3 regions of the Dermacoccus sp. CCH2-D9 genome follow, and region 3 is predicted to be linked to each of the others. Evidence: predicted binding sites of a transcription regulator. Region 3 holds the regulator's gene; each other region holds the start of a gene.
What was found. The regulator LexA, encoded in region 3, represses DNA repair genes until DNA is damaged. The targets are predictions, from matches to a motif close to TCGAACANNTGTTCGA.
Positions count from the first base shown of each region.

Region 1: AX669_RS09890 (HNH endonuclease signature motif containing protein) is a predicted target of LexA. The motif match lies at 2,053-2,068, and genes of this name have one in related genera.
Region 2: recA (recombinase RecA) is a predicted target of LexA. The motif match lies at 1,569-1,584, and genes of this name have one in related genera.

Region 1 covers NZ_LSJT01000113.1:3,949-7,183, reverse strand. Annotated here, with positions in the region: gene AX669_RS09890 (HNH endonuclease signature motif containing protein) at 462-2,042, opposite strand; gene AX669_RS09885 (SDR family oxidoreductase) at 2,363-3,061, opposite strand.
Region 2 covers NZ_LSJT01000107.1:3,502-6,736, reverse strand. Annotated here, with positions in the region: gene AX669_RS09440 (DEAD/DEAH box helicase) at 1-1,101, opposite strand, end outside; gene AX669_RS09435 (DUF3046 domain-containing protein) at 1,199-1,432, shown strand; gene recA (recombinase RecA) at 1,840-2,865, shown strand; gene AX669_RS13950 (regulatory protein RecX) at 2,948-3,235, shown strand, end outside.
Region 3 covers NZ_LSJT01000147.1:20,020-23,254, forward strand. Annotated here, with positions in the region: gene AX669_RS12340 (Sir2 family NAD-dependent protein deacetylase) at 1-821, shown strand, start outside; gene lexA (transcriptional repressor LexA) at 912-1,628, opposite strand; gene AX669_RS12350 (LysM peptidoglycan-binding domain-containing protein) at 1,966-2,394, shown strand; gene nrdR (transcriptional regulator NrdR) at 2,708-3,166, shown strand.

The DNA of each region.
Region 1 (3,235 bases), on a different contig from region 3:
GGGACGCAGCTGCGCCTGACCCCGCACCCGCGCACGGCGGATGACGGCGGGGATCCAGCGCGGCCTTATCCCACGCTGACGTCGCATGAACGGGTGGAGTTCTCCCTCAGCGTGATCTCACCCAGGCATCCGAGCGAGGGTTCGGACGCGGTGTCGCCGACACGACTGGCGAGGTGGAGGCGGGCGTCACCGAGTCGTCAGGCCGCGCGAACAGGTGTGGCGCCGGCGTGCGTGGTGCCGCCGTGTCGATGATGCTGCGCCCGGGAAAGTGAACGCGCCCGGGACATGAAATGGGCCGCGGGTTGTGGCCGGGGAATGACTGCGCCGTCAGACCAGGTTCGAGCAGTAGGTAGCGGGCACAGACCTCGCCAGACCAGGATTGAGCGGCGGCGCACCGAGAGCGCGGAGCACGTGAGATCAGGGTTCGGCAGGCAGCCGGGGCCGCAGGGCCGCGAGGGCCGTCAGGCGGCGCGAACGGCGTCGGCGTGTGTGATGCCGCCGGGTTCGGTGACCCAGCGGGCACCGGAGGGCGACAGCCACGTGCAGACGCCGTCGGGCGTCATCCTCACGCGGAAGCCCCCGTGGGTCTTGGCGCGGTGATGGTGACGACACAGCGCCTGCAGGTTGGTCGCGCTCGTCGGCCCGCCCTGGTCGAACGGCATGACGTGGTCGAGGTCGCACCGCGAGGCGGCCGTTTCGCAGAACGGGAAGCGGCACACGCCGTCGCGCTCCCGCACGAGCTTGGCGATGCCGACACTTGGGCGGTGAGCAGCCGTCGTGGTGGCCAGCGTCGTGATGCGACCACACCCGTGGTGCGACGCGAGCGTCGCCGTGAATCCCACACCAGCCGTAGCGGCGAGGCGGGCGACGACGCCAGCAGAAAGAACACCGACGCCGCGCACGCCACAGGCACCCAGGACCATCGACGACGTTGCGGGCGACGCCGGGGAATGACCCGGCGGCACTCCAATGGCGGGCCGAGGGACCCTCGCGTCAAGCAGGTCGGACACGTCCTCCGCGTCCGGGACGCCCGTGGATCTCGGCGGGTCGAGGAGCCCCGCGACGGCGGATCTCGACGGGTCGGGAGGTCGCGCGATGATCGGCACCTGCAGGTTCAGCGTGGCCGTCACGGTGCAGTTCTCGAGGATGAGGTCGGTGAGCGCGTCAGCCCGCGCTGCGCCGACGAAAAGCCGAGCGCCGGGGGCAGAGTTCTCCTGCAGGCGCCGCGCACGTTCCTCCATCACGGCCTGGATGGCCGTGGCGTCGTAGGTGTCGAGAACGGCTGTCATCGTGCACAGCGACTCGAACTCGAGGTGCGGCTCGAACCACACCCCGCGCGTCGACTCCACCTCGACCTCGTCGGCAGGGCGAGTGAGACCGAGCCGACGCAGGGTCTTGCGGCACGCCTGCCGCGCCGCCTGGTGAGCGCGTCGATGATCTCCGCTGTCGATGAGCATCTGTGCCACGGAGCGCGCAGCGTCCGCCTCGAGGTGCGCGAGCTCCCCCGCCAGCATCGCCGCCACCCGCACGGAGCCGTCTCCGCGTGCCGAGGCCGCCAGCAGGCCGGGATGGCGCGCACGCAGCGTCGAAGCCCCCGCCGCCATCGCCCGGGCGGCGGGCGCCGTCAGCCCGAGTGCGCCGCCGAGCGCTGAGGCCGCGAACTCGCCGGCCTCGACGTCGTAGGCCCGAGAATCGTCGGACGCGCCCTCACCCATCGCCTCGCCGCTGAGGACGTCGTGGCGACGCACACTGTCATGGTGTTCGGAGGCCAGCATGTGCGTGACCGCTTCGGCGCTGCGTGCAACACGTTGTGTGAGCGCCGCAGCGCGTTCAAGGTGGCGACGGTGACTCATCAGGGCGTCCAACCGACCGTCCAGGCTCGCGCCTCCATCGGTGAGCGGAACGAGCGATGCCGGATCGGTGAGAACCTCCTCTGCGACCCGCGTCGTCAGCTCGCCCCAAACGGCCAGGACAGCCTCACCGGGCAGCTCAGAGAGACGCGCGACGATGTTCGCCGCGTCCGTCATCTCTAGCGTTTCCATGACCCAATTATCGCACACATGTTCGAATAGGGGTAGGCTCCGTCACATGAAAGATCCATTGAGCCGGCTCTCACTGACCACGCCCGCGCGGGCGCCGGCGGCGCTTCCAACGCTGATCCTCAAACGCGACTGCCCAACCCGATCGTCACGCACCCATGATCGGCAGCAGCTCGTCGTACACCCAGCGCGCGAGCTGCGTCGGCGTCGTGGTGGCGGGGGTCCGCCCCTGCTCGGGACGGAAATCATCGCGGATTCCGGTGCTCATCCCCAGTAACGCCTGCGCGAGACCACGGGCGAGCCCGGCCCCAGGTAGCGGGACATCACGCCGCATCGCTGATCTGGCGCGCCGCCACCGCATTTCCCACGTGGTCGAAGAGAATGCGCGTGACGTCGCGCCACGAGAGATCCCGCGACCCGTGAACCGCTCGGACATGACGCGCCTGCCACCCCTCGTCAAGGAGGCAGAGTGCCGCCATCTCGGCGACGTCACGCGGCGCCACCCAGCTGAATGCGTGATCAACCCGGAGCACCGTGTCGATTTCGCCCTGGCGGATCGCCGCCAGGTGCCGGGTGAGGTTGGAGAAGAAATAACCGCACCGCAGGTGCGTGACGTCGACGTCGAGCGCGTCGAGCGACAACTCCGTCGCGGCAAGGCCGTCGATCCCTCCCACACAGTGGCGCTTCTCTGCCCCCACGCTGCTGTGGAACACGACGCGCCTGATGCCGTTCGCGCGGACGGCACCCACGATTGCCTCGCTCGCCCGAGCATGCTCAGCGAGCGGATCAGCGGTCATCGGGCTCGGATTCACCCAGTACACGGCATCAATCCCGCGAGTCGCGGCGACGACCTCGTCGCGGTCCAGCGAATCCGCCTCGACGATGTCGACGAGGGGGCGCAGTTCCCGCGCGATCTGCGCGGGATGCCGTGCCAAGAGCACGGGCCGTACCCCGACTCGGACGAGCATACGAATCAGGTGGCGACCCACGTTTCCATTGGGTGTCGTGATGGCGATGCGCATCGATCACCCTTTCCTGAGCGGCGGTGTGCCCGCGCCCTCGTGGAATGACGCTAGGACCAGATGCAGACGGTTCCGGTCCTCATCTCGCACGACAATGAACGCATGTCCCACAAGCCCGTCACGAGTCCTTCGTCGCGTACCCTCGAATCGTTGGGTCTGCTCCAGACGGGCCGA
Region 2 (3,235 bases), on a different contig from region 3:
TGTGGCCCACGGGTCGACGAGGGAGCTCGACGATGCGTGCGCTGGCTTGTCCGCGTCTGCGGCGGTCGCGTCGTCGTCGTTCAGATCGGCCGCGTCGAGGTCGATGTCGTCTGCCCCGGCTGAGCTGCCGAGCGCTTCCGCCTGCGCCGCGGCGTCGAGGCGCTCGGCCCAGATCTCGTTGAGGCGTGCCGTCAGACGCTCCGCGAGTCGCCGCGAGTTGGCAAACACGAGCGTCGAGGTGTGCGCGGCGATGAGGTCGACGATGCGTTCCTCGACGTGGGGCCAGATCGACGCCGTCCGCTCCGGGGCGTGATCGTCGAACGAGGCGTCGTCGTCCCGCGGGCTGGAGGCGAGGTCTGCCATGTCCTCGACGGGGACGACGACGTCGAGCTCCCACGTCTTCGTGATCGGCGGCGCGACCGTCGTGACGGGGCGCCCGCCGGCGAGATAGCGCTCGACCTCGCTGATCGGGCGGACGGTGGCCGAAAGGCCGATGCGCTGCGCGGGGGAGTCGAGCAACTCGTCGAGTCGTTCGAGCGTGACGGCGAGGTGCGCGCCACGCTTGGTGCCCGCGACGGCGTGGATCTCGTCGATGATGACGTACTGCACGCCCTTCAGCCGCTCGCGCGCGTTGCTCGTCAGAAGCAGGAACAGCGACTCCGGGGTCGTGATGAGGACATCGGCGCCCTTGCTCGCGAAGTCGCGCCGCTGCTTCGGAGTCGTGTCGCCGGAACGCACCGCCACCGAGACCTCGGGCTCGCTCAGGCCGAGGCGCGTCGCCGCGTGACGGATGCCGACGAGGGGGGAGCGCAGGTTGCGTTCGACGTCGACGGCGAGGGCCTTCATCGGCGAGACGTACAGGACCCGGCAGCGGTGGTCGGCGTCGGGCTGCGCGTCGTCGCCGGCGTGCATGACCTGGTCGAGCCCCCACAGGAAGGCGCTCAGGGTCTTGCCCGAACCGGTCGGGGCGACGACGAGCGTGTGCTGCCCCTCACTGATCGCTTCCCACGCGCCCTCCTGAGCGGGGGTGGGTGCGCCGAACGTGCCCGTGAACCACTCACGGGTGGCCGGCCAGAAACGTTCGACGACAGGGCTGTTCATGCGCCCAAGCGTGCCACGCGGCGCCGACAACCCGTCGTTTCGCGGTTTTCGCCCCGTCAGGTTGCCCCCGCAGTGGCCCGTGGGCGAGGGTGGCGGGGTGCGAGAGAGTGAGTTCAACCGCCTCATGGCAGACGAGTTCGGCGACGCCTACGGCTCGATGGTGGCGAGCAGCCACGTCTTCGGCGCGCTCGACGGGCGCACCGCGAGCGAGGCGCTCGCGGCCGGCGTCCCCGCCCGACGGGTCTGGCTGGCCGTGTGCGACGCCTTCGACATCCCCGAGGAGCGCCGCCTGGGCCGCGACCGGCCCGTCATCGACCACCCGTTCGAGTGAGGCCGTCTCGGTTCCGATGAGCCGGGCGGGTCGTCCCGGCTGTGGGTAGGGGTGAGCGGAACGAGAATGGCGGGTGCCGCCGTCGCGGGTCTGAGGTGGCTCGTCGACCGCACGCGGACACGCCACGCGACGCTGTTCGAACGCGTGTTCTATTTCGTGTAATGTGGTCCACAGATGCGACGCCGGGGAACCCTTCTCCACAGCGTGCGTGGCCCGTGATTCCGGTGTTGTCGGTGGTCGCATCTAGCGTCTGATTCGACACGAGGTCACCCAGCACGTCGGCCTGCTCGTCGATCGCCGGTAGGCGCGACCACCCACGATTTCGAAGGAGAACGGCCATGGCCAAGGCACCCACCACCCCCAACCCGTCAGCATCGGGCGACAAGATCAAGTCGCTCGACACCGTGATGGCTCAGATCGAGAAGGCCCACGGCAAGGGGTCGATCATGCGCCTCGGCGAGGACGTGCGTCCTCCGATCGAGGTCATCCCCACCAGCTCGATCGCGCTCGACGTCGCGCTCGGCATCGGTGGCCTGCCCCGTGGCCGTGTCGTCGAGATCTACGGCCCGGAATCTTCGGGTAAGACGACGGTCGCGCTCCACGCCGTCGCCAACGCGCAGAAGGCCGGCGGCATCGCGGCCTTCATCGACGCCGAGCACGCGCTCGACCCGGAGTACGCCCGCAAGCTCGGTGTCGACACCGACTCGCTGCTCGTCAGCCAGCCCGACACGGGTGAGCAGGCGCTCGAGATCGCGGACATGCTGATCCGTTCCGGTTCGCTCGACATCATCGTCATCGACTCGGTCGCTGCGCTCGTGCCCCGCGCCGAGATCGAGGGCGAGATGGGTGACAGCCACGTCGGTCTGCAGGCGCGCCTCATGTCGCAGGCGCTGCGCAAGATCACCGGTGCGCTCAACTCGACCGGCACGACGGCGATCTTCATCAACCAGCTGCGCGAGAAGATCGGTGTCATGTTCGGCTCCCCGGAGACGACGACCGGTGGTAAGGCCCTCAAGTTCTACGCGTCCGTCCGCATCGACGTGCGCCGCATCGAGACGCTCAAGGACGGTTCGGAGCCGGTCGGCAACCGCACTCGCGCCAAGATCGTCAAGAACAAGGTGGCGCCGCCGTTCAAGCAGGCGGAGTTCGACATCCTCTACGGCCAGGGCATCTCGCGCGAGGGTGGCCTCATCGACATGGGTGTCGAGCAGGGCTTCGTCCGCAAGTCGGGTGCCTGGTACACGTACGAGGGCGACCAGTTGGGGCAAGGCAAGGAGAACGCCCGCACCTTCCTCAAGGACAACCCGCAGCTCACCGATGAACTCGAGCTCAAGATCAAGAAGAAGCTCGGCATCATCCCGGACGACGACGCGGTGCTCGAGGGCCTCGACCCGGACGCGCCCATCGACGCCGAGGTCATGGTCGACTTCTGATCGACGCCACGACGCGGCGGTGACGCCCCCGCTCCGACCGGGGATCGACGTCGCCGCGTGTGGGAGACGGTGAGCGCGACACATGCCTTCACGACCTGACGACGTCAGGCAGTCTCTGGGGCTGCCCGACTTCGTCGACCCCGTCGACGTCGGCGAGGCGAGCCTCGTCGCGTCACAGACGTGGGGCGACGAGCGACCGGCCACGGCGCGCGGCTTGTCGACCGGCGACCCTGCCGCCGGAGTCGCTCGTCCCTTCGGCTCGGCGGGCCACGAAAGCCGCTTCGCCGGTGACGACAGTGGTGACGGCGACAACGCCAGCGCCCGGCCCGGCCGCGCCGGGCGCCGGCGCCAGGGTCGGGGCGGTTCGTCG
Region 3 (3,235 bases):
CGGAACTGACCGATTTCGTGCGCGCGGGAGGGCTCTTCGTCCTCACCGGCGCCGGCATCTCGACCGAATCCGGCATCCCCGACTACCGGCGCCCCGACGGCACGCGCCGCACGGTTCCCATGACATACCAACAGTTCCTCGCCACCCACGAGGCGCGTCAACGGTACTGGGCGCGCAGTGCCGTCGGCTGGGAGATCTTCGACGCGGCGGAACCGAACGTCGGGCACGTCGCGCTGGCGCGACTGCAGGGTGGCGGCCTCGTCGATCACCTCGTGACGCAGAACGTCGACGGCCTTCATGCGCGTGCCGGTGCCCGCGACGTCACCGAGCTGCATGGGTCGCTCGAGCACGTCGTCTGCGTCGCGTGCGGGACGCGGGAAGGGCGCCGTGGCTTCCAGGTACGCCTGCGCGAACTCAACCCCCAGCTGCCGACGCAGGCGCGCCTGCTCGCCGACGGCGACGCGGACGTCGCGGTCGAGCTGGAGCGCGGTGTCATCGTGCCGGCGTGCCTGCGCTGCACGGCCACGACGGTGAAGCCGGACGTCGTCATGTTCGGTGAGTCCGTCGCTCCTGAGGTCGTGGAGGCGCAGATGCGGGCAGTGGAACGCTGCCGGGGCGTGCTCGTGCTCGGCAGTTCGCTCAAGGTGATGTCGGGTTACCGGTTCGTGCTCGCCGCCCTCAAGCAGCAGAAGCCGGTCGCCCTCGTCGGGCTCGGCGCGATGCGTGGCGAGGAGCGGGTCGACCTCGTCGTGCGCGAACCCCTCGGCCCGACCCTCACCGCCGTGTGCGACGCGCTGGGGCTCGACCTCGCGACGTCCTGACGTCTCGGCGTCGAACGTCGGGGCGCAGAAGGGGCTGAGAGTCGAGTTGCAACCACACGCTGGACCGATCCGCGCGGCGCGGCCAGCGCCTCAGATGCTGCGCAGGACGGCCGTGACCTTGCCCATGATGCTCGCGTGGTCGCCGTCGATCGGGGAGTAGGCCTCGTTCGCGGGCATGAGCCACGTCTTGCCCTCGCTGCGGCGCAGCGTCTTGACCGTGGCCTCCGAGTCGAGCAGTGCCGCGACGATCTCCCCGTTGGCGGCGTCGGCCTGGCGTCGCACGACGACCCAGTCGCCCTCGCAGATGGCCGCATCGATCATCGAGTCGCCGACGACGCGCAGCAGGAACAGCTCGCCGTCACCGACGATCTGACGCGGTAGCGGGAAGACGTCCTCGACGGCCTGCTCGGCGAGGATCGGGCCACCGGCCGCGATGCGGCCGACGACCGGCACGTATGACGGCGTGGGTCGCTCGTCGCCCGAGCCCGTCTCGTCGTGCTGCGACTCGGATAGCGCAGACACGGCGTTGCCGCGGTAGCCGCGGGTCGCCGCACCCGAGTCGGGGGAGACGACCTCCATGGCGCGCGGGCGGTTCGGGTCGCGGCGCAGGTATCCCTTGCGCTCGAGTGCGGCGAGCTGATGGGCCACCGAACTCGGGCTCGTCAGACCGACGGCCTCGCCGATCTCACGCAGGCTCGGGGGGTAGCCGCGCTCGTCGACGGAACGTCGGATCACGGTGAGCACCTTGTGCTGGCGTGGCGTCAGCTTGCCCGGCGTGCGCTCCTGCATCGAATGAACGTCACCCATGGTGTGACCCCTCCTGGTCCTCGTCGCACGTCGGTGGTCGCGTTGGCGACACGTGCACCCTCCGGCGGGGCGGAAATGCCCGCCATGACGGGGTTGTCGGTGCGCGGTGCTTGTGTATCTGACATCACCCACAGTACGCGGTGTCGCACACACTTTTCAAAAATGTGTACGAAGAAATCCGTGCGCGCCGTTCGAAAGCACGTTCGGGTGTCGTACAATTGTTCTATCGCACGCGTGTTCGATCGGTCCCTCCGGGCTGACCGGGTCGCGTGAGGAAGCCGCACCGGTGACGGTGTGGCGGCGCCTCGGGGGTATCCCGAGAGAAGGAGTGGTTTCGATGGTTGCTTCGAGTACTGCAGTTCGACGTGAGCCCGTGCTGGGTTCGGGTGTCGACGTGCGCCGCGTGGCGCGGGTCGACGCTGCGGCATCCCGCTCGCACCTCCACCTCGTGCCCACGGGTGGCGCGGTGCAGGTCGTCACGAACTCTCAGAGCGTTCGTTTCGCCCGTCGTCGCTTCACGGCCGTGTGCGTGGCTCTCGTCGTCGTGGCGGGGGCCATCCTCGCGGGCCGGGCGATGGCGAGCGGTGTCGACGGTACGCAGCGGCACGAGGTCACCGTTCGCGCGGGGGAGACGCTTTCGCAGATCGCGGCGCGTGAGATGCCGGGCGTGCGCAACGACCAGGCGGTCGTCGCGATCGAGCACGAGAGCAACCTCGGCTCGTCGCAGGTGCAGGCCGGCCAGAAGGTGATCATCCCCGCACCGTGAAGTGTGACGATCGCCATCGTCGGGTTCGAGGGTTCGAGGGGGCGTGAGTCGCCTCCCCCCCGGCTGGCGCAGGATTCCGCGGCGCACGAGTGGCGGGGGTCGTCGCGAGGTTGCGCAGGGCGAGTAGACGCGGCCTCGGTGCTGTTGCGCGTCGGGTCTCAGGGGCCTAATATCTCTACATGTGGGGCTTTGGCCCCCGCTTCCCCCTAGATGTTGATTCTCCTCCGCTGATGTGCATCTGCGCTCTGAGGCCGGAATCCCGGGGTGGAGCGCCGTCGTCCCGAGTGTTCCCAGCCCCGTCGGAAGGTTTGACGTGCACTGTCCGTTCTGCCGCAACACCGACTCCCGCGTCGTCGATTCGCGCTCGAGCGAGGACGGCACCTGCATCAAGCGGCGCCGTCAGTGCCCGAACTGCGGCAAGCGGTTCTCGACGATGGAGACCGCAAGTCTCACGGTCGTCAAGCGTTCCGGGGTCAGCGAGCCGTTCTCGCGCGACAAGGTGATGTCCGGGGTTCGCAAGGCGTGCCAGGGCCGCCCGGTCACCGACGACCAGTTGGCCGTTCTCGCCCAGCAGGTGGAGGAGTCCATCCGCTCGAAGGGCTCCGCCGAGATCGACGCCCATGACGTGGGCATCGAGATCCTCGGGCCCCTGCGCGAACTCGACCACGTCGCCTATCTGCGCTTCGCCTCCGTCTACCAGGCCTTCGAATCGCTCGAGGACTTCGAGACGGCGGTCAGCGAGTTGCGTCAGTACGCCGCCTCGGCGTCCTGACCCCGCGCGCCTGCCGAGGGCGCGCCCCCCAGATCACCCTCACGTACCAGCTCACCCCACCTGCCAGGA